3 regions of the Arthrobacter sp. D1-29 genome follow, and region 1 is predicted to be linked to each of the others. Evidence: riboswitches for the same ligand, from Rfam matches in the RefSeq annotation. Region 1 holds a riboswitch; each other region holds the start of a gene.

What was found. A riboswitch is a leader RNA that binds a small molecule or an ion and turns the genes downstream of it on or off. The one in region 1 is predicted to bind cyclic di-AMP.
Region 2: linked by a shared signal. The riboswitch ahead of M1E17_RS04670 (M23 family metallopeptidase) and the one ahead of M1E17_RS13810 (LysM peptidoglycan-binding domain-containing protein) in region 1 are both predicted to bind cyclic di-AMP.
Region 3: linked by a shared signal. The riboswitch ahead of M1E17_RS04095 (aggregation-promoting factor C-terminal-like domain-containing protein) and the one ahead of M1E17_RS13810 (LysM peptidoglycan-binding domain-containing protein) in region 1 are both predicted to bind cyclic di-AMP.

What each region holds. Positions count from the first base shown of each region.
Region 1 covers NZ_CP096383.1:3,058,888-3,066,411, reverse strand. The annotation lists gene M1E17_RS13825 (protein adenylyltransferase SelO) at 1-1,156, shown strand, start outside; gene M1E17_RS13820 (YybH family protein) at 1,217-1,690, opposite strand; gene M1E17_RS13815 (dienelactone hydrolase family protein) at 1,830-2,858, shown strand; gene M1E17_RS13810 (LysM peptidoglycan-binding domain-containing protein) at 3,315-4,139, opposite strand; cyclic di-AMP (ydaO/yuaA leader) riboswitch at 4,143-4,345, opposite strand; gene M1E17_RS13805 (aggregation-promoting factor C-terminal-like domain-containing protein) at 4,650-5,939, shown strand; gene M1E17_RS13800 (cupin domain-containing protein) at 5,994-6,380, opposite strand; gene M1E17_RS13795 (TraR/DksA family transcriptional regulator) at 6,542-6,904, shown strand; gene M1E17_RS13790 (DNA alkylation repair protein) at 6,901-7,320, shown strand; gene M1E17_RS13785 (DNA alkylation repair protein) at 7,271-7,524, shown strand, end outside.
Region 2 covers NZ_CP096383.1:984,381-991,904, forward strand. The annotation lists gene M1E17_RS04655 (DUF3027 domain-containing protein) at 1-424, shown strand, start outside; gene serC (phosphoserine transaminase) at 620-1,750, opposite strand; gene M1E17_RS04665 (metal-dependent transcriptional regulator) at 2,153-2,848, shown strand; cyclic di-AMP (ydaO/yuaA leader) riboswitch at 3,026-3,235, shown strand; gene M1E17_RS04670 (M23 family metallopeptidase) at 3,246-4,067, shown strand; cyclic di-AMP (ydaO/yuaA leader) riboswitch at 4,211-4,372, shown strand; gene M1E17_RS04675 (C40 family peptidase) at 4,443-5,108, shown strand; gene M1E17_RS04680 (NlpC/P60 family protein) at 5,275-6,021, shown strand; gene M1E17_RS04685 (HNH endonuclease) at 6,257-6,757, shown strand; gene mobA (molybdenum cofactor guanylyltransferase) at 6,803-7,408, shown strand; gene M1E17_RS04695 (DUF6457 domain-containing protein) at 7,454-7,524, shown strand, end outside.
Region 3 covers NZ_CP096383.1:851,248-858,771, forward strand. The annotation lists gene M1E17_RS04065 (glycosyltransferase family 4 protein) at 1-859, shown strand, start outside; gene tadA (tRNA adenosine(34) deaminase TadA) at 866-1,372, opposite strand; gene M1E17_RS04075 (phosphatase PAP2 family protein) at 1,405-2,274, shown strand; gene upp (uracil phosphoribosyltransferase) at 2,287-2,922, shown strand; gene M1E17_RS04085 (HAD-IA family hydrolase) at 2,965-3,645, shown strand; gene M1E17_RS04090 (YdeI/OmpD-associated family protein) at 3,626-4,069, opposite strand; gene M1E17_RS04095 (aggregation-promoting factor C-terminal-like domain-containing protein) at 4,150-4,896, opposite strand; cyclic di-AMP (ydaO/yuaA leader) riboswitch at 4,902-5,059, opposite strand; gene M1E17_RS04100 (sensor histidine kinase) at 5,181-6,596, opposite strand; gene M1E17_RS04105 (hypothetical protein) at 6,577-6,744, shown strand; gene M1E17_RS04110 (response regulator transcription factor) at 6,741-7,481, opposite strand.

The sequences.
Region 1 (7,524 bases):
GCACCCGGACGGCCGGCTCCGCGACCTCCACCTCAAAGGCTCCGGGCGCACACCGTTCGCACGCGGCGGTGACGGCCTCGCCGTCGTCGGGCCCATGCTGCGTGAGTACATCGTGAGCGAAGCTATGCACGCCCTGGGCATCCCCACCACCAGATCCCTCGCCGTGGTGGCAACCGGCCGGCCGGTCCAGCGGGAAACCGTGCTGCCGGGAGCCGTGCTGGCGCGGGTGGCCAGCAGCCATCTGCGCGTCGGCAGCTTCCAGTACGCCCGGGCCGCGGATGACATCGGCCTCCTGCGCCGCCTCGCCGATCACGCAATCAGCCGCCATCACCCGGCCGCTGCTGAGGCTGAGAATCCCTACCTTGCACTGCTTCAGGCGGTCATCGCAGCCCAGGCCTCGCTGATGGCGCAGTGGATGCTGGTGGGCTTTGTCCACGGTGTGATGAATACGGACAATATGACCATTTCCGGCGAGACCATAGACTACGGCCCGTGCGCCTTCCTGGATGCGTTCAACCCGGCCGCCGTCTACAGCTCCATCGACGAGGGCGGCCGTTACGCCTACCGCAACCAGCCGCTGGTGGCTGAGTGGAACCTTTCCCGGCTCGCCGAAACGCTCCTCCCGCTTATCCACAAGGACCAGGAGGAGGCGGTGGCGCTTGCTGTTGAAGCTCTGGAAGCCTTCCGCGGGCAGTACAGTGCAGCCTGGTCTGCAGGCATGAGGGAGAAGCTGGGACTGCACCACAACGCCGACGACGACGCCGCCTCACCTCTCGTCGATGAGCTGCTGGCGCTCCTCCAGGAAAGTCCGGTGGATTACACCTTGTTCTTCCGTAACCTTGCGATGGCAGCCCGCGGCCAGGCAGAGCCCGCGCGGCGAATGATCCTGGACCTGGCGGCGTTCGATGCGTGGACGGAGCGCTGGCGCGCCTTGAACCCCGACGCCGACCTCATGGACCGGGTTAATCCCGCCTACATCCCGCGCAACCACCTCGTGGAGGAGGCCCTGGCCGCCGCTACAGACGGGGACCTGGATCCGTTCAGGCGGCTTCTTGGCGCAGTGACCTCACCCTACGAAGAGCGCCCCGGCCTGGAGCGCTATGCTGCAGGCGCGCCGGAAGACTTCGGCCCCTACCGGACCTTCTGCGGCACCTGACCCTGCGAAACCCAACTTCCGCGGAATCTGAACTTCCGTGGAACTGAACTGAACCTGCAGCTATCCGGCGCTGTCCGGCGTCGTGTCTGCCACTTTAAGGCGTCCCAGCTGGGTGCGCGTCAGTTCAACATCGCCTTCCGGCAAGGCGTCCCCGTGACGATGCACGACCTTCCACTTGCCGTCCTCCCGCCTGAAGATTGTTGTGACCCGCAGGGAGTAGGGAAGCGGGTTCGCCCCTGCCACCGATGCTGTGGTGTGCTCGATGCCCACGACATACGCCAGGTCCCCGCTGACCTCGGCGGCCGTGACCTCGTATTCGAAAGAGGTGCAGTTTGAAAAGCGGCCGGCCAGGACCTCGAAGAAGGGGATCACCTCGTCTGCACCGGTAACTGTCCGGGCGGCACCGAAAAGTGTCACTGGATCGGTACGGGACCAAAGGGCGGTGCGGGGTCCGGCATCGCCGTTGTGCATGGCTGTATCGGCTGCTGTGAGGGCCGGCATTACCGCTGCCAGGAATGCGTCTGCTTCGTCCATGGCAATCCCCTTCGTTGTGGCTTACGCCTTCATTTTGGAGAGGCAACGGCCCGGCCGCAAGGGTCGGGGGAAACTTCGTACCCTTGCCCCGCCGCTGAGTTCGGAGGAGGATATTCGGCACGATCGAGGAAGGCCCGTCATGATTGAACTTGGCAAGTTTGAGAGGTACCTGATCGAGGAATTCTTCGACGATTACCGAGCCGGGGCCATGACCCAACGAACGTTCACGCGGCGGGTGGCGTTCATTACGGGAAGCATGGCGGCGGCGTCCACTGCGATGCTGCTGGTCGGCTGCACCCCTGACGAGGTGCCGCGCAGCACCGACCCCATGCCGAGTCCCGAAGCGGCGACGCCGCCCCCCGAAGGGACCAGTACAGGGACGAGCACAGGGACCAGTGCAGCAACCGGAACTGGGTCAGCTGCGGCCGCGGAAGGTGCAGTACCCGGGGCGAAGAGCCCGCTGTCTGTTCCGGAGGGAGCACCGGGATTAACCACGGCGACTGTACGGTTCTCCTCCGGCGGTGCCGAAATCAGTGCCTATCTTGCCCGGCCGGAGTCGGGTGAAGCCGGACCGGCAGTGCTTATCTGCCATGAAAACCGCGGGCTGGTGCCGCATATCCAGGACGTGGCGCGCCGTTTTGCGCGGGAGGGCTATGCCGCCTTGGCCCCGGACCTCCTAAGCCGGGAGGGAGGGACTGCGAGCCTGAACGCGGATGCGGTTCCCGGCGCGCTGACGCGGGCCGGCGCCCAACGGCATGTGGCAGACTTCGCGTCGGCTTTCAGCTACCTGCAGTCCCAGGACTTCGTGGACCCTGGGCGGATCGCCATGAACGGTTATTGCTTTGGTGGCGGGATCACCTGGCAGGGGGCGACGGAGTTGCAAGGGCTGAAGGCCACCGCAGCCTTTTATGGACCTGCTCCTGATCTGGACAGGGTGTCCGCGATCAGGGCTGCGGTCTTTGGTGTGTACGCCGAACGTGATCAAAGGATCACCGGTGCCATGCCGGCTCTGAGGGACGCCCTGGAATCCCATAACATCCGCCACCAGCTAACCGTCTATCCGGGCGTCGACCATGCGTTCCACAACGATACGGGGAACCGCTACGACCAGGCGCAGGCTTCGGCGGCCTGGAACGACACACTGGCTTGGTTCCGCCAGCACGTCTGACGCGTGCCGGGCCAATGTGGCCAGACAAAAGGGGGGAGCGGGCTTGGACGCGTGCCCGCATATCGGCCGGTCAGTGGGCCGTCATCCGACAGGGTGTCCGTGGTCGCAGGTTGATTCCCCTTCCCGGACCTCATGCCCCTGGATGCACGTCAGTGCCGGCGGCAAGGGAGTGTCGTGGGATATGAAAAACAGGCTGCTCGGCCCATGGCTCACACCCGCGTCCTCCCGCTGAAGCCAGGAGCGGTGCCCGTGCTTCTGGTTCCCGGGGTTTTCCTCGGTCTTTTGGTGATGCCCAAACGGATTCCTGATCACGATAACCGCTTGCCTTCCACTGTGCCGCCGCTGCGACAATGCAGCGATGAACCGGTGCATCTATTTTAGGCTTCGGTGGCAGTACGTGGTTAGACAAAAACGGCGGGCGGGAAGATATCCCGCCCGCCGCCTTGCCTGGCAGGATTACGCGACTCGGACGAACGAAGCGCCGGAGAGCCAGCTGAGGGAGTGGACCTCGGTCTTGTAACCGTCCACGCCACCACTGACGACCTGGCCGTTGCCGGCGAAGACACCTACGTGGCCCGCAGTGATGACCAGGTCACCCGGTGCGGGGGTGCCCACAACGCTGCCGTACTGGAAGAACTGACCCGGGGCCAGGTCGCCCACACTCTTGCCAACGGAGCGCAGTGCCTTCTCCACCATGGCGGTGCAGTCCTGGGTCACACCCAGTTGGGAGTAGGCGGAAGCCAGGATGGCAGCGCCCTTGGAGCCGGAAGCAGCCAGGGGAGCGGGTGCCGGTGCCGAAGCTGCCGCAACGCGGACGGCGGGGGCGGGTGCCGGGGCAGGTGCCGGTGCGGGCGCAGCCGTTCCGGCGCCGGGGATCTTGATCTGGTTGCCCGGGTAGATGATGGTTGCCATGGACATGCCGTTAGCCGAGAAGACCGAGTTAAGGCTTACTCCGTAACGGGCGGAAATTGCACCAAGGGTGTCGCCGGAAACGACTGTGTGGACCTTGGCTGCAGCTGCTGCCGGGGCCGCAGCCGCAGGGGCCGGTGCTGCGGCCTGTGCTTGGACCTGAGCATTGGCAGTGCCTGAGTTATCTGGTGCGTGGGTTCCGGCCTGGGCAGGTGCCCCGATGCCGAACAGGAGGCCAGACGCGGCAGCAACTACCAGGCCGGACCTTCCAATGTTCATGGCATTTGACTTGGCAGTGGCTGACAAGCCTTCGAGTGCAATTGATCGGCTGGGGGTCGCGCGATGACGGGCGGTGGTGGAGTTTTTTGACACGGTGATTCGCCTCTCCCATGCCTGCGAGGTGAGCTGTCGGGTTCGGGTCGGAGACACCCGGCCGTAAACGCCCGTGCGGGACGGAGCATTAACGACTTAACCCCAAGGCCTTTTCTGAGAAGGCCGCGGAAGCGTGGTTCCCCCGTCCCTGCCAGTTGGAAAGCGACTGGATCCCGGTCAGCGGCAGGGTTCGGCATACTGATGGGAATGTCCCGGCTGAAACCGGGGCACCGAAAGAGGTTACCTTCTGCTCCGGGGTATTGTCACGTTACGGTAACAAGTAGTAACTCTTCGGCGCGTTGGCTTGGCTTAACCGTTACCGACTGCTTGTCGCAACAGTGACCAACGTAGAGGCGGAGGATCCTCTTCGCGGTCCTTCACAGGAATGCTGCGTGGCCGTACAACAAAGGCCCGGCCACGTCACACCTTCGTAAAGATGTTGAAGTTATGACGTTCCGCACACTCGATTGCCCGGTAGGCTGACGAACTATGTCCCGGTTTGGTAGAAAGGTGAAGCGCCGCGCTGTTGCCGGCGTGCTGGCATTTGCCCTGGTGAGCTCACTTTCACTGCTGCCTGCCCATGCCGACAACCACGTTCCGCCGGACGGATATCCCTCCTGGCAGGACGTGCAGAATGCCAAGCAGAGCGAAGCCGGCAAGGCCGCCGAGATCTCCAGGATTGGCGACCTGCTGGGCGGCTTGCAGAGCCAGGCAGAGGCTCTGGGTGCTGCCGCCGTCACCTCAGCGGCGGATTACGCTGTAGCCGAGGCTGCGCTTTCGGCAGCCACGTCACGAATGGATGTCCTGACGACACAAACCGATCAGGCAAACTCAGAACTCGGCCAGTACAAGAAGGAAATCGGAGCCCTGGCCGTACAGTCCTACAAGACCGGCGGAACCAACATGGGCTTCTTCGTGGCCCTGGACGCGCTGCAGACCAACAGCATCCACGGCCTGAACATCGTTCAGATCGTGGGTGATAAGACGGCAGCCCTTGTGAACAAAGCAGCAGCCGCAGAGAAGTCCTCCCGTGCGCTGTCCGAGCAGCAGCAGACAGCCAAAGCCGAGCGTGAACGGTTGGCGGACGGGGCAAAGGTCAAGCTGGCGGCGGCGCAGGCAGCCCAGCAGGCCATGACCGTGCAAATTGCTGAACAGCAACAGAACAGCCAGGAACTGACGGCGCAGTTGGCCTCCCTCAAAGGAACAACGGCGGCGGTGGAAGGCGAATACCGCCAGGGCCAGGCAGCGCTTGCCGCCTATGAGGCAGCCCAGGCGGCAAAGCGTGCCGCGGCGGAGGAGCAGGCGCGCCGCCAGGCTGAGGATACGGCGAAAGCCGCAGCCCGCGCTGCCGCCCAGCGTCCTGCTAATCCCGGACCCCCTCCTGCCGGTCCAGCGGCTCCCGCGCCTGCCGCCCCGGCCCCGGCGCCGCCGCCAAGCCAAACACCGGCCCCGCCGCCCGTCGTCGTGCCTTCCGTTCCGGGCGGCGCCGTTAACGATCCGGCCGGAGCCAAGAGCTATGCCTCCTCAAGGCTGGGGGCCTATGGCTGGGGCCAGGATCAGTTTCAGTGCCTGGAGCGGCTGTGGACGAAGGAATCCAACTGGCTGACAACGGCTACCAACCCGTATTCAGGTGCCTATGGCATTGCCCAGGCGTTGCCGCCCGGAAAGTATGCAACTGCCGGGAGCGACTGGCTCACGAGTTACAGGACGCAGGTGGAGTGGGGGCTGAAGTATATTGCTGACCGTTATGGTTCACCGTGCGGCGCCTGGAACCACTCGGTGGCTTACAACTGGTACTGATCCGTTGGCTGGTACTGAGCGTTGGCTGGATCGTCCCGTCGGTTAAAGCGGCCGCTAGGCGGAGTCCACGGGTGCCTTGGCGAATTCGGCGGCGCTCATAAATTCAACTGCAACAAAGTCCTGGTCGCCTTCAACCCAGGAATCGTGGCCGGGTGGAATGGTGTATGAATCACCGGCACTGATGTTGATGCGGTTGCCGTCCGTGGTTTCGACCACAAGGTCCCCGGAAACGCAGAAACCCACATGGCTGTTCTGGCAGGATTCCGTGTGAACAACGGGCTTGATGCACTCAGACCATCGCCAGCCCGGCGGGAACGTGAACCGCCCCAGCGTGTAGTCTCCGACCGTCACAACATCCACTTCTGTCTTGTCCGGACGCCTCTTTTCGTCGGGTGAATTGTGGGATTTGACTTCCAGTTGCGTGACCACATTGGCAGGCATGGCATTCCCCTTTCAACTTATTTTCGGCGCTTACGCTGCTAGCTTGCTCCGCCTTTTATCCGGTTGTCGATAGCTAATTAATGGAGCACTTTCCTGTCCGGCAAATTTAAACTCCTGAGCCCGAAAAACGCGCCTGAAACAAGCGCGCTAGGCTTTTTCCCATGGTGGATTTTGAACGGTTTCGGATCCTGCTGGAGGAGGAGCGGGAGCGCAAGCTGGCGCTGCTTCCGGCCCTCCGCGCGGATATCACTTCGGCCAACGCAGCCCGGCAGGACTCCAACGTGGATGACGAACATGACCCCGAAGGGGCAACCATCGCGTTTGAACTTTCCCAGGCCTCGGCGCTGCTGAAGCAGAGCAGCGCCGGGCTGGCCGAGATCGAAGCTGCCCTGGAAAGGATTGCCCAGGGCAGTTACGGAACATGTGCCGTCTGTGGAGAACCGATAGCAGAGGGCCGGCTGGAGGCCCGTCCCTGGACTGCTGTGTGTATCGCCCACGCGAGCGGCAAGCGGACGGCGGGATGAGCGATCCAGCCGAATTCATCGACGCGGCCCTGCAGCGTGAGGGTTCCTGGCGGCGGGCGGAGGAGGCCAGGGCCCGGTGGGGCAGCGCTGTGCAATCCTACGGCTCATCTGTCGGCGCTGTCCGGGGGACTGTGCGCGACGCCCTCAGGCGCTATCCGGATCTGCAGCACGACGACGTCACTGCCCTGAGCTCGGAACTTTGGGCGGTCCCGGTGTTCGAACGCCGTCTCGCGGCAGTGGTCCTGCTGCAAACCAAGGTCCGGCTGTTGAGGAATTCCGACCTGACCAGGATCGAAGGCTTCTTCCGATCCGCTCGGCTGGAGGCTTTGGTGGACCCGCTGGCCGTGGACGTTGTTGGGCCGCTGCTTGCCAACCTGGCCGCGGCGGGAACAGGCCCGCGGCCAAGCCGTCGTTGACCGCTGGGTCCATGACCCGGACGCCTGGCTCCGCCGCGCCGCCCTTCTTGTGCCACTGCAGGCGCTCAGGTCCGGAAGTGGTGACTGGGATGCCTTCGCCCGCGTCGCGGAGCGGATGCTGGAGGAGGGCGCCGGGCGGGCCGACGGTGAAGTGATCCAGGACGCTATATCCTTCGTAGTGTCCGAGATGGCAAAAAGGAGGCC
Region 2 (7,524 bases), 2.1 Mb from region 1:
GTTCGAATCCAAGCTGCCCGGCTACCTGGGTTGGCAGTGGTACGCGGTCCTGACCCGCAACTCCCGCTCCAAAGTAGTCACCATCAATGAGCTTGGCCTCCTGCCCTCCGAGGACTCCATCCTGGCCCCCGAATGGGTGCCGTGGGCAGAGCGTGTCCGCCCGGAGGATGCCCAGGAAGCGGAAACCGCCGGGCAGGCCGTGCCTGCGGCAGAAGCACCCGTGGATGATCTCGACGACGTCGACCAGGACGGCTCTGATCAGAACGACGTTGACCAGGACGGCGCTGAACAGGACTCTTCCAGTCCAAAGGACCTCGGCCAGGGCCAGGGCCTTGTGGATCAGGACGACGCCGACCAGGACGGCCCTGATCAGGACGACGACCACGACGACGCGGATGACGGCTCTGCCGGAGGGGCTCACTAGGCAGTTGGCACTGCTCCTGGATCTGGGAAACATCCAGTCGGATTCACTTCGTGAGCTTTCGCAGGGCGCCTGGCAACCGCCGCATGCCTGCGGGGCTGCCCTGCGTCACTGTGCCTGCCAACAGCAAACGGCGCCGGCCGGGAGGAAACCCGGGCGACGCCGTCGACCACTGACAGGAAATTCAGGCGGGAAACGCTACTTGCGGAGTTCGCCCACCACGTAGTCGATGCAGGCCAGCAGCGCCGAAACGTCGGCGGGCTCGATCGCGACAAAGGTGGCGATCCTGAGCTGGTTGCGTCCCAGTTTCCGGTACGGCTCCGTGTCCACGACACCGTTCGCGCGCAGCACCTTGGCAACCGCAGTTGCGTCCACGGACTCGTCAAAGTCAATGGTGGCAATAACGTTCGAGCGCTCCTCAGCCTTGGCCACATACGGGGAAGCGAAACCGGAGGCCTCTGCCCACGTGTAGATGCGGCCGGCCGAATCGGCGGTCCGCTTGGAGGCGAAGTCGAGCCCTCCGTTGTCGTTAAGCCAGCGGACCTGCGAGTCCAGGGTCACCAGGGTGGACAGCGACGGGGTGTTGTACGTCTGGTTGAGGCGCGAATTGTCGATAGCTGTCTGCAGGTCCAGGAAGTCCGGGATCCAGCGGCCGCTGGCTTTGATCCGGGCGGCACGTTCCAGCGCTGCGGGGGAGAAGAGCCCCAGCCACAGGCCGCCGTCGGAAGCGAAGTTCTTCTGCGGCGCGAAGTAGTACACGTCCGCCTGGGCGACGTCCACGTCCAGTCCGCCTGCGGCTGATGTTGCATCCACCAGGACCAGGGCGCCGTCATCCACGCCAGCCACCCGCTTCACAGGCGCCGAGACGCCCGTGGACGTCTCGTTCTGCGGCCAGGCGTAGACATCCACGCCGGCCTCGGCCCTAGCCTCCGGGCGCGTGCCGGGCTCTGACGTGATGATCGTGGAGGCCTCAAGGAACGGCGCCTTGTTGGTGGCGGACGCGAACTTGGAGCCGAACTCGCCAAATGAGAGGTGCTGGGCCTTGTTCTCCACCAGGCCAAAGCTGGCAACATCCCAGAAGGCTGTGGAGCCGCCCACGCCCAGGACTACCTCATACCCCTCTGGGGCGCGGAAGAATTGGTTCAGGCCTTCACGGACCGAGCCCACCAGGTTCTTGACCGGGGCCTGGCGGTGTGAGGTGCCAAGAATGGTTGTGGATGCCGCGGAAAGCGCCTCAATTTGTTCCGGCCTGACTTTTGAAGGTCCGGCGCCGAACCGTCCGTCCTTTGGCAGGAGGTCGGCGGGAATAGTGATGCTGGTTTCGCTCACAGGGGCTCCAATTTCGGCGTGGACGCACTTCGCGTCCGGACGGTGGGGTGGCGGGCAGTCAGCAGCGACTGCAAAAATATGGACCTCCCTTATTCTGCCTGACAGCCAGATGCGGCAGGAACCGGACCGTCATAGTGAGGTCATTGAAACCTGCTTTCCTCGGCCGGTCAGGACAGCAGGGGAGCGCAGGGGACATGATGCGGAAAGCTCCAGAGCAGAACTTTCCGGATGCGCCGGGAGAATACGGGCCGAAGAACAGAGGCGAAATTGACCCTGACCGGGGGTGACGAAATTATCCGGACAAACTCAAAATAGGCTAAGCTTTTCAACGGACTACGTCGCTGTGGGTGGGCGATACGGATGGGATTGCCCAAGGTACTGTGCTCGAGGGAGCTGAGCTGGATGACGGATCTGATCGATACTACGGAGATGTATCTTCGGACCATTTTGGAGCTTGAGGAAGAGAATATTGTCGCTCTTCGGGCCCGCATCGCTGAACGGCTGCGCCACTCCGGCCCCACGGTGTCCCAGACCATTGGGCGAATGGAGCGGGACGGCCTGGTAGTGGTCTCCGGAGACCGACACTTGGAACTAACGGCCATCGGCCGCAAACGCGCTATCGAAGTCATGCGCAAGCACCGGCTGGCGGAACGGCTCCTTGCTGACGTGATTGGCCTGGACTGGGCCTATGTCCATGACGAGGCCTGCCGCTGGGAACACGTGATGAGCGAACGGGTAGAGCGGCGCATCTATGAAATGCTGGACCACCCCACCGAATCCCCTTATGGCAACCCCATCCCTGGGCTGGCAGCCCTTGGTGGCGCCGAGCCTACCGGGATCACCGACGGTGTGATTAATCTCCTGGACGCGATGAAGGGCTATGGCCAGGGCTCCCAGGTGACGGTCAGCCGCCTGGCCGAGCCAATCCAGGTGGAGCCGGAGTTGCTGGTTCAACTCGACGAAGGCGGGATTCGCCCAGGTGCATCCGTCTCCCTTGAGCGTGTGGGGGAGTACATTTCAGTCCGTGTTCCTGGGATTGAGGGTGCGTTGGAGTTGCCGCCCGAAGTAGCGGCCCACGTCTTCGTTTCTGTCGACTGATTTAGCCCAATCGAGGGACAAAATCGGGGCCCGCGGCGGGGCCCCGTTGCCTTGTTGTGAGCGGGCACATAAAAGATAACGGAATTGTTACATGGGCTTTAATCGCCTATAGTTGATCCCCAAGCGTTGATACTAAAGCGTTACCTGATCTGGAGCCGAGCTCTGCCAGCGGATCAGGTGCACGAGTCACTTAACTGGCAGAGGCGGAGGAACCACAACCGGCAGTCGAAAGGCTGCCTTGGGGTGAAGTCCGTCAGCGGCAAGCCTCTTCCAGCGAAGGATCCCACGGGATATCTCTGTGCCGAAGCTTGCTTACGGCGGACCGGGTCTTTGAACTCTCTGACCCGAATCCGACAGCTAACTTCGCAGGCTACCCAGAGAGGAACCGTTCTTGACCATGCAAAATTCCAGGGGCCGCCGTCGCGCCGCCGGCCCGCCTTCGGCGCCCCGGGTTGCCGAGGTTCTTGCCGCGAACCGACCACGCGACCCCCAACGCGACGCGCGCCGCCGACGCGGTCCGTTCCAGCAAATCAGCGATTTTGCCGCCGCCAGCGGGGTAGGGCAGAAAGCCGGTATTGCCCTCGCCGCCACCGGCCTGGTCCTCACGGTCACGGTTCCCGCAACGGGTCCCGTCATGGCAACTCCTGCTGTCGGCCAGACTGCAACTTCAGCCGCGTCTGTCTCACCGCAGCCCGAAATTTCTGCAGAAGCCGGCGCGCAGATCGACTTCAGCCGCTCCTCCGTGGTGACGCAGGGCGATCCCGATGGCAAGCTCAAGCAGCTGCTGAGCGCCCAGTCTGCCGGCTCGATCACCCGCGCCGCATCCGCCGGCAGCCTGGGTGCACCGCTGGCTTCGCTGTCGACTGCCTCTCCGTTCGGTTACCGCGTCAGTCCCATCACCGGCGGTTCCGGTGACTTCCACCGCGGCCAGGATTACGTGGCCCAGTGTGGGACGTCCGTCCTGGCCGCCGCGAGCGGCACAGTGACCTTTGCCGGCTGGCATCCCTACGGCGGCGGCAACCGTGTTGTGGTGGACCATGGCAACGGCCTTGAGACCACGTACAACCACCTGTCATCCTTCAACGTCAAGGTTGGCCAAACGGTCAGCAGGGGCGAGGTGGTGGCGCTCAGCGGCACCACTGGGGCTTCCACTGGATGCCACCTTCACTTTGAGGTGCAGGTCAATGGAGAAGTCGTAGATCCCACAGGCTGGCTCTAAGTGATGGAAAACTCTCAAATCGCTGTGACATGCCGTGACCTGAATGTGACATTCGCTCTAAACTGTTGTAACGTCTAAAGCGCGTCAACTTTTCCGAAGTTGACGCTCTTGAGTGGATTGCCTAGCTCTGCCACCGCTCAAGGTCCGTTCGCATGACATCGTCTGGCAGGGGCGGGGGAACCAATTTTGGTCTTCGATTTATGAAGGCCTTGGGGTTAAGTCGCAAAGCTTCCCAGGAAGCAGCGCGGCCGGGTGACTCCCATCCGAATCCGACAGCTCACCTCGCAGGCATTGGGAGAGGCTACCTTCGTGTCTTCACGCCATAATTCTGCGCGCCACCGTGCGCAAACGGTTCGTACCAACCCATTGGACTCCGTGTCCAAGGCTGTTAGTGCAAATGCCGGGACCGTAGGTCGCCAGGCTGCTGTCATCGCAGCCGCTTCAGGCCTGATCCTGAGCATTGGACTTCCGGCCAACGCCGCGGACACCACCGCCGGCATCTCCGCCTCCACCGAGTCGGGTTCCGCACAAGCTGCACTTGCAGTTACGGCTGCACCCACCGCCACGGTGTCCTTCGAGCGTCCCGTGGTCAAGACCACGGCTGCTCCGAAGGTCGAAACCGTGCGGCCGCAGTCCACCGAGACTGCCACCCGGGCATCCGGAGCCACGGCGACCACCGCCTCAAAGCTGACGGACACCGTCTCCTCTGCTGCGGCGTCGGGTCTGGCGGCCATTGCCTACACCGGAATCGGCAGCCCCTACGTCTGGGGCGGCACAACTCCCAACGGCTGGGACTGCTCCGGCTTCACCCAGTGGGTTTACGCCCAGGCAGGCATCAGCATTCCGCGAGTCAACGCGTGGACCGCAATGAAGCCCACCTCCACACCGTCTCCCGGTGACCTTGTCATGCAGAATGGCGGCGCCCACGTAGGCATCTACGTTGGCAACGGCATGATGATCAGCGCCTTGAACCCCTCACAGGGAACGCTGCTGCACTCTGTCGCCTCCACGGGTGGCGGATCCTTCTACACCCTGAGCTAGTTCCGCCTCCGGAACCGTCCCATGGGTTCCGGAAGAACGCTTCCTCCCCGGAAACACTTTTCGCTAAATCCCCGTTCGGGGCGTGCCGGCGTACCCCCAAGATGCCGGCGCGTCCAAAGCCCTTCGGTTGCCCATGTGGTCCTGAGGAAAACGAAAGAGAGAAATAATGACTACACGTGCAACTGTTGCACGGCACCGCGCCGAGGTTGTCAAGACCAACTCGCTGGCTGTCATTGCCAAGGCTGTCGGCGACAACGCCGGCGGCGTGGGCCGACAGGCCGCAGTCATCGCTGCTGCCTCCGGCCTTGTCCTGACCAGTGGTATCGCGGCCAACGCTGCTGACACCAACGTTCAGCGTGAATCTGCTTCCACTTCCGCTCTCGGTGTAGAAGCTGCAGCTCCGGCAACTATTTCGGCTGCTTCCACCATCTCCATCTCCTACGAAAAGCCCGCGGTTACCACCACACCGGCTCCCGTCGTCGAGGCACCTGAGCCCGTGGTTGAGGTTCAGGAAGCTCCCGCCGCCAAGCCCGTGGCTTCTGTCAAGGTTGCCGCTGCCGTTCCGGCCGGTCCCGTAGCCGCAAGCAGCAAGGGCCAGGCCATCCTGTCTGCCGCTTATGCGCAGCTGGGCGTCAACCAGGACTGCACCATGCTGGTGACCAACTCGCTTGCAGCGGTAGGCATCAACTTCCACGACTGGCCCGCCGGTTACCTCTCCCTGGGCCGCACCGTCAGTGCTGCCGAGGCCCAGCCCGGCGACCTGATCTACTACGCCGACGGCGGCGCGGGCGTTGCCCACGTGGCTGTTTACGCCGGCAACGGCCAGGCCGTGCACGGTGGCTACAACGGCAACCAGACCGTTGTGTTCAGCGCCAACGTTGGTTCCGGCCCCGTCTTCATCCGCATCCCCTAAGACGGAGCCCCAGCTCTTCGAAGGACCCCTGCCTGGTGGCAGGGGTCCTTTGCGTTGTTGGCGCGGACGCTCCATTCAGGACCCGGGGCCACCCCGACACAAACCACGATCATCCCGGGATTAGCTGATCAGGGGGTTCTTTGTTTACTCTTGTGGTGTCGATCCATAGCCCGGATATGCCGGGGGCAGCCGGCCCTCGTGCCCCTGACGGGTGCGGCCGTGAAGAGGTAAGTGCATGCGCACTCTCGTTCTGAATGCTGGATATGAACCGCTGGCGGTGATCACCTTCCGCCGGGCACTGGTGCTTGTGCTCACGGGTAAGGCAAGCGTGGTAGCGGAAGGCGAGGATCCCGTGGTGGGGCCGCAGGAGATATTGGGCCGCCCGTCCGTGATCCTCCTGAACCGCTACATCCGCCCCCGATACAACCAGAACACCGCGGTCAGCCGCCGCGGTGTCTTGCGCCGTGACGGACACCGCTGCGCCTACTGCGGCAAGGCAGCCCACACCATTGACCATGTTCACCCCAAATCGCGCGGAGGCGCCGATTCTTGGGAAAACCTGGTAGCTGCCTGCCTTCGCTGCAACAACCTCAAAGGGGACCACACCCCGGCGGAAATGGGCTGGAAGCTGAGGTTTACGCCGGAGCCCCCACACGGCACCATCTGGCAGATCAAGGAGCTGGAGAAGCCTACCCCGGCCTGGGACCCTTTCCTGCTGCCGGAACGCGCGGCCTGATATCACGTTGCGTGATGCCTGTTGTTAGAGCGCTAGGCTTGCGTTGTGGATCCAGACTTGGAATTTGACGCCGTGATTCTTGCCGGCGGACGCTCCTCCCGGCTGGGCGGCCGGCCTAAACAATGGATGACGTACCACGGCACCACACTCCTTCAGCGGTCCCTTGACGCTGCCCGGGGCGCTGCCGGCGTAGTGGTGGTGGGTCCCCAGGACGGAGCCTTGCCGGGCGGAGTGCTGGCGTGCAGGGAGGACCCGCCGTTCGCGGGGCCCGCCGCTGCTGTGGCAGCCGGGCTGGCCGCGCTGGCCGACGTTCGGCCGCCTAAGCCTTTCACGCTCGTGCTGGCCTGCGACATGCCCAAGGCAGGGACCGCCGTGCAAGCCCTCCGAGGGGCTGTCCATGGCGGGTCCGAGGGAGTGATGGCAGTTGACCAGGATGGCCGCCGGCAGCCGCTGGTGGGGTTTTATAGCACAGCCGCGCTACAACGCTCGGTCCAGGACCTGACCTCCCGCGGTGCCTTAATCAACGCTTCAGTGGGGGCACTACTTGCTAGTCTGGACGTGCAGCTTGTCACCGTCCCGGCCGGGTCCACAGATGATGTGGACACCTGGGACGATGCCGCCGCACTTGGAGTGGCCGGCCAGGAACCGTGACCAGGTTCCGGACCAGCGCGGCCGCAATCGATTTGGAGGCAGACAGTGAAGAGCCAGGATGAAACGCTGGAGGAATGGTGCAGGTCACTGCTCCAGGCCTATGAGCTCGAGGACGT
Region 3 (7,524 bases), 2.2 Mb from region 1:
CGCGGCCCGAAGGCCGGCATGGGTTCTGCTCCACATGCCGTCCGCAGGCCATCCGGAGAGCGAGGCACGCGGCCTGCGTGCAGCGGCCGGGGTGATCAGCACCAGCAGTTCCACCGCTGCCGCCATCAGGTCTCTGCACGGATTGGCGGAAAGCTACGTTGCATTGCCCGGAACGGAACCGGCGCCCGTTGCTAAAGGCTCGGACCCGCCGCACATCATTGTGGTGGCGGCGCTCTTGGCCAACAAGGACCAGCTGTTGACTGTGGAGGCCCTGGCGAGGCTTCAGGATCTGGCCTGGACGGCGTCGTTTGTGGGTTCCGACAGCGCCGACCCGGAGTACGCGGAGCTGGTCCGCGCCGCCATCGCTGCCCGCGGGCTCCAAGACCGGGTACGGATCACAGGCCAGCTGACGGGAGAGGCGCTGGAGGACGAATGGAACCGGGCTGACCTGAGCCTGCTGGTGTCCCGGGCCGAAGCCTTCGGGATGGTGGTCACAGAATCACTTGCCCGCGGCATACCCGTCATTGTTCGGGAGGGAACAGGCGCCATGGAGGCGCTGACGCTCGCCGCCCGCGCTGTAGGGCACACCAATGGCGCGGGCGCCGCACTGCCCGACGGCGCACTGCCCGGTGCCGCCGTCGGCCCGCCCAGCTCCCCGGACCTCCAGACGCTGGAACCCGGTACGCTGACGGCCACGAATCCGGAGCCTCTGGCCGCGGGCCTCCGGGAGTGGCTGGAGGAACCGGGGCTCCGCGCCGCCTGGCGGGCAGCCGCGCTTGCCTCCCGTGAACGGTTGCCAGGGTGGGAAGCCACGGCCCGGACGGTGCTGGAAATCGTAGCGGCACCCCGGGAGGATTGACGCTGCCTACAGCCGGGTGCGGTGTCTGGCGAAGAATTCCCTGAGCAGCGCGCCGCATTCGTCTTCCCGGACACCCGCGTAAACCTCCACCCAATGGTTGAGGCGGCGCTCCCGGAGCACATCAAACACCGAGCCTGCCGCGCCCGCCTTCTCATCCCACGCGCCAAAAACCACCCGGGGGATCCGGGCCAACACCACAGCACCTGCGCACATGGCGCATGGCTCCAGGGTGACCACCAGAGTGCAGTCCGCCAGCCGCCAGCCGTCCCCGGTACCGCCGTCGTGCAGGGCAAGCTCCCGCAGCCGCTCAGCCGCCTGGCGAATAGCGACGATCTCGGCATGTGCGGTGGGGTCTCCCAGGGCCTCCCGCTGGTTCCGTCCCGAACCCAGCACCGCGCCGTCGGGACCTATCACCACCGCACCAATGGGCACATCGTTGGTGGCGAGTGCCCGCCTGGCCTCGGCCAGGGCAAGGCCCATCCACTCGCCGTGTTTCTTTTGTGCGGGGACCATGGCTCAATGATAGTTTCGAAGGATATCCAGCCTTGCAAGCACTTACGTCGGGAGGCACCGTGGACACCCTCAAAGACCGCTTTGCACTATGGGTTTTGCCGTACGCTGCCTTGTGGATCACGCTTCTGGTGGGTGGCGCCCTGGTGGTCACTTTGGCCTTGCTGGGTGCCGAGGTATACGCCAACGTGGTGGACGATGAGGGCCTGGCCTCCCTGGACCTGCCCGCCCTGGAACTGTCCCAGCAACTGCGCACTTCGGATCTGAACGCGGGCGTAACGGCCTTCACCAACGTTGGCGGCGGAATCGGGATGCCCATCGTGGCAAGCGTCCTGACGGCCTGGCTGACCTTCCTGAGCCGGACCTGGCGGCCCATCATCCTGGTGGGCGGCGCTGCAGCAGTGTCCACCCTGGCTACGACGGCGGGCAAGCGGCTGGTGGGGCGGACCCGCCCGGACCATTCGGAGGCTGTCCCACCCTACGAAACCTCACCGTCCTTCCCCAGCGGGCACACGCTGAACACCACAGTGGTCATCGGAGTCCTGGTGTACATCATGTGCCTGCAGTTTGAGGTCCTGTGGGTGCGCATCACGGCCATCACTGCCGGTGCACTGTTCATCATTGCCATGGGCCTCAGCCGGGTCTTCCTGGGCCATCACTGGATGACCGATGTCCTGGCCGCCTGGTTCCTCGGGCTTGCCTGGATGGCGCTGGTGATCCTGGCACACCGGCTGTTCCACCTGACACGGAAACGCGAGCATGCCGGCCCCGCACCCACGTTCGAACACCCCGCCCTCCGTGAGGACCACAGCGAGGACCACCGTGAGGATCAGCCCGCCGTGGAAGGGGCGGAGGAGCGCGGCGCAGGCACCGGTTCTCCCGGTAAAGGCTCTTCTGCCGGGTGATAGTTTTGACCAATGCGCACTCTCGTTGTGGACCACCCGCTGGTCGCCCATAAGCTCACTGTCCTGCGGGACAAGAACACACCGTCCCCTGTTTTCCGGCAGCTGACGGAAGAGCTGGTGACACTCCTCGCGTACGAGGCCACCCGTGAAGTCCGCACCCAGCCCGTGACCATTGAGACGCCGGTCAGCACCGCGGTGGGCACCGCGTTTACCAAGCCGACGCCGCTGGTGGTCCCCATCCTCCGCGCCGGCCTGGGCATGCTGGAGGGCATGACCAAACTGGTTCCCACGGCTGAAGTGGGATTCCTGGGCATGGCCAGGGACGAGGAAACCCTGGACATCATCACTTACGCCGAGCGGCTCCCGGAGAATCTCACGGACCGGCAGATCTTTGTGCTTGATCCCATGCTGGCCACAGGCGGAACCCTGCGCGAGGCCATCAAGTTCCTGTTCAAGCGCGGCGCCTCGGACGTCACCTGCATCTGCCTCCTCGCCGCCCCGGAAGGCCTGGCGAAGCTGGAAGAGGAACTTTCCGACGCCAACGTGACCATTGTCCTGGCTTCCATAGACGAAAAGCTGAACGAGAAGTCCTACATCGTCCCGGGCCTCGGAGACGCGGGGGACCGGCTGTACGGCATCGCCGGCTAGCTTTCGGCTGGCCGCCGCGCGCAGGTAGGGCAGGATTGAGGCATGAGCCTTCCCACGCCTGCCGATACCCGCACCCTCACCTGCCGCGCCGTGCTGTTTGATATGGACGGGACATTGGTGGATTCGACCGCCATTGTGGAACAGGTGTGGAGTGAGTTCGCCGCCCGCTACGGGCTGGACTTTGCCGAGATCCTGCGAACCTCCCACGGCGTCCAGGCAGGCGACACGGTGCGGCGCTTCGCCCCGGCAGGGGCGGACGTCGTGGCCCTCACCGCCGAACTCGGCGCTGCCGAACGTGTCCGCACCGCAGGCATTGTCGCTTTGCCCGGAGCCGCCGAGCTGCTGCGGACCCTCCCGGGCGACGCCGTTGCGCTGGTGACCTCTGCCGACCGTATCCTGGCGGACATCCGCATGGAGGCTGCCGGCCTGGCCATGCCCGCCACCGCCGTTACGGCCGAGCTGGTAACCAGGGGCAAGCCGCATCCTGAGGGCTACCTGCAGGCAGCGGGACTCCTGAGGGTGGAACCGGCGCACGCGCTGGTGTTCGAGGATGCGCCTGCCGGTATTGCTGCCGGGCTGGCTGCCGGTATCCGCACGGTGGCGGTGGGTCCGAATACCGGTTTGCTGCCGGACGGCGTGCTGCACATTTCCGACTACAGCGACGTTTCGGTTGCGGTGGAAACAGATTCAGCGGGCGCGAGGGTCATTTCTTTCCGGCTTTGAGGTCGGACACCACCTTGGCGATCCGGCGGGCCCTGGTTTCCGCGGTCTTCGCTTCGGCCAGCGGCTCAACGTACCGCCGCTGGGTGCTGTAGTTCAGCGTGGCATAGAACGCCTGTGCGTCAGGCTCGGCAGCGAGGGCGGCGGCAAGATCGTCCGGAACCTCAATGACGCGGGGCTGCGTATCCAGCTCAACGTCCACATCAACGGTGTCGCCTGCCGAAACGCCGGTGAGTTCCCGGTTGGCTGTGCTCACCCCAACCATGTTCTGCCCGCCCATGACGGCGATGCTGCTGCGGTAGCTTTGGCCGTTGATGGTCACCACCACCGGCGGCTTCCTGCCGGCTCCCAGCGCGGAGACAACTTCCTCCGGAACCTCAATGCCCGCCTTGTTGCCGCTGCCCAGGATGGTGGTGGTGAATTTCATGGTCCCAGTATCCCGCCCCGGCTTTGCCGGTCAACAGAGGCGCACTTGTCGTGAGCCGCGGGCCAAAACCCGCAGGTTGCCTAGTACCAGTTATTCGACAGGTGGAAGTTCAGGGCACCACACGGTGACTGGTAGCGCTCCTGGATGTAGTTCAGGCCCCAGTTGATCTGCGTGCGGTAGTTGGTGAGGTAGTCCGCACCGGCGGTGGCCATTTTCTCGGCGGGCAGTGACTGGACGATGCCGTACGCGCCGCTGCTCGGGTTCATCGCCGTGGTGGTCCAGTCGGACTCCTTGGTCCAGAGCGTCTTGAGGCACTGCATCTGGTCAGGGGCCCAGCCATAGGATCCCAGCTGGCTGGCAGCGTAGGCCTGGGCTCCCGCGGGATCATTGACGGCGACAACCGGAGCAGGCTCCGGGGCCGGGGCGGGTGCTGGTGCCGGGGCGGGTGCCGGTGCGGGCTCGGGAGCAGGCGCTGGTGCCGGCTCGGGTGCCGGCGGAGCAACCTCGGCCGGAGCGGGAGCGGGCGGCGCCTGGACCTCGGTCTTCTCGACGCTCAAATCGGAGTCGGCGGGGGCTGCGGGGGAGGACTGTGACTCGACGGCCGACACCCGGGTGATGGATTCGGACGCCTGGCCGGCGGCGCCGACTCCCACCAGCAATGCACCGGCGGTGACAAGAACGGCTGTGCGCTTGCCGAGGGAGGGTATTTTTGCCAGCCTGGACATGGTGGCGGCGGGCCAGGCTGCCACCGTCAGGCGGAGCTTGTGACGGCCGTGGGATTCGGACTGCCCGGTTTTAGGGCGTGGTTCTACCTTGAATTCAGACATGATGGATCGCCTCTCACACCTGCGGAGTTAGCTGTCGGGTTCGGATGAGGGCATCCGGCCACACGGAAAATCACGTGCTGGCTTAACCCCAAGGGCATTCACTGCCCGGGACTGTGGGTCCCCCGCCTCTGCCTGGTCAAGAAGAATCCGGGAAGCGGCAGAGCTTGGCGTCATCCGGAATATACGGCCCGAACGGGAACCGCACCCCATCGACGGTACAGGAGACTGCCGCTTAAGTCACATTTAGGTAACAGAGATCACGACGGCGGTGTGTTGGCTTGCGCTTAACGGGCAATGATGGGCAGTCGCAAAGCGAACTCGGTGAAGCCGGGCTGTGACCTTACCGTTACCGTGCCGCCGTGCGCCTCCACGATGGACTGGACTATCGCCAGGCCCAGGCCGCTGGTTCCTTCCGAGGCCCGGGGACCTGATCCAGGTGCCTTGCCCGCCCGGGAAGCGTCTGCGCGGGCGAAGCGGGAGAAAACCTGGTCCAGGAACTCCGGCGGGATGCCGCCGCCGTCGTCCGTTACGGTTACCACCGCGCTGCCCTCCGGCGACGTCGTGACCCCGGTGATAACAGTGGTGCCGGGGGCCGTGTGCTTGCGGGCATTGGAAAGCAGGTTCACCAGCACCTGGCGAAGCTTCGGCGCGTCGCCGTTGACCAGCACCGGCTCGTCGGGGAGTTCCAGGCGCCAGTTGTGGGTGGGGGCGATGACCTTCTCGTCGCTGACGGTCTCGATGACCAGCTGCGTGAGGTCAACTTCGGCGAGCTTCAGGGGCTGGCCTTCGTCCAGCCTGGCGAGCAGGAGCAGGTCCTCCACCAGGGTGGTCATCCGTTCCGACTGGCTCTGGACCCGGGCCAGCGACTTCTGGCCGTCCGGAGTGAAATCCTCGGTCATCCGCATCAGTTCGGTGTAGCCGCGGATGGCAGTCAGCGGGGTGCGGAGTTCATGTGAGGCATCGGCGACGAACTGCCGCACTTTGGTCTCGCTCTGCTGCCTGGCCTCCAGTGCCCGGGCTACGTTGTCCAGCATGAGGTTGAGGGCGTGCCCCACGCTGCCCACTTCAGTCCGGGGATTGGCGTTCGACGGCGGCACCCGCACCGCGAGGGCTACCTCGCCGGCGTCGAGGGGAAGCCGGGAAACGCGGGTGGCAACCTCGGACAGCTGTTCCAGCGGTTGCATCGTGCGCCGGATCAGCACGGTTCCCGCCAGTCCGATCAGGACCAGGCCGCCCAGGGAGACAAAGACAAAGGTCCACACCAGTGAGGACATGGTGCTTTCCTTACTGGCAAGGGGGAGTCCCGTGACCAGCACGTCCCCGTACGAGGTTTCCTCAGCCAACAGCCTGTAGTTGCCGTTGGACAACGTCCGGTCCACCGGATTGCCGTTGCGTGCCAGATCCAGCAGGATCTCTTTGTCTCGGGTGGTGAGTGGTGCGCGCGTGGTGTCTGAGGCGAGGAAGCCGGCACTGTTGACCTGCCCGCCGAGGATGCGGGCATTGAGAGTGCCAACGCTCTGTCCCCGGGCGTCAAGGGGATCACGCCCGCCATTGAACCCGCCCAGCGGCGGCCTGCCGGGAGCGTTGGAGCGTTCCGCCGCCTGGCTGAGCTGGTCATCGAGCTGGCGTGTGAGGAATGAATCCATGGACGCGTAGGTGAACAGCCCCACGGCGCCACAGATGGCAATCAGAAGCGCCATGGCCAGCGCAACCAGCCGCGTGCGCAGGTGCCACGTGCCGGGCCTCAGCCAGTTGCGCTCGTCCTTGGGCGCCGCGGCCGGCAAGGAGGAGGGGGACGAGGGGGAGGAGGGGGACAAGGGCGAGGACGAGGACAAGGCCACCGCCTAGTCCGCCGGCTTGATCACATAGCCGGCCCCGCGCACGGTGTGGATCATGGGCGGGTGCACGGCATCCACCTTCTTGCGGAGGTAGGAGATGTAGAGCTCCACGATGTTGGCCTGCCCGCCGAAGTCGTAGTCCCAAACCCTGTCAAGGATCTGGGCCTTGCTGATGACGCGCTTGGGGTTTTCCATGAGGTAACGCAGAAGCTCGAATTGTGTGGCCGTGAGGTGTAGTTCGTCCCCGGCCCGGGTCACCTCGCGGGTGTCCACGTTCAGGACGAGGTCGCCCACCACTAGTTCGGCAGTGTCCATCGCCGCAACCCCGGAGCGCTGCACCAGCCGGTGCAGCCTGAGCAGGACTTCTTCCATGCTGAAGGGTTTGGTGACGTAGTCATCCCCGCCTGCAGCCAGACCTAGGATCCGGTCCTGGACAGCATCCTTGGCTGTCAGGAAAAGCGCAGGCACCTCCGGCGCGAAGGCGCGGATCCTGCCGAGCAGCTCGACGCCGTCGAAACCCGGCAGCATCACGTCCAGCACCAGCACGTCCGGCCGGAACTCCTTGGCGAGCTTGATGGCCTCAGGGCCGTCCGCGGCGACGGCCACAGACCAGCCCGCCATGCGCAGCCCCATGCTCATGAGCTCGGAGAGGCTGGGTTCGTCGTCCACCACCAAGGCGCGGATGGGTGAGCCGTCCGGGTGGGTGAGCTGGGGAAGATTGTTGGTCATGGAGTGCGAAGTGGCCATGGGACAACTCTCCGGTCTCGGGGTTAGCCCGCGCTTTGGGGTT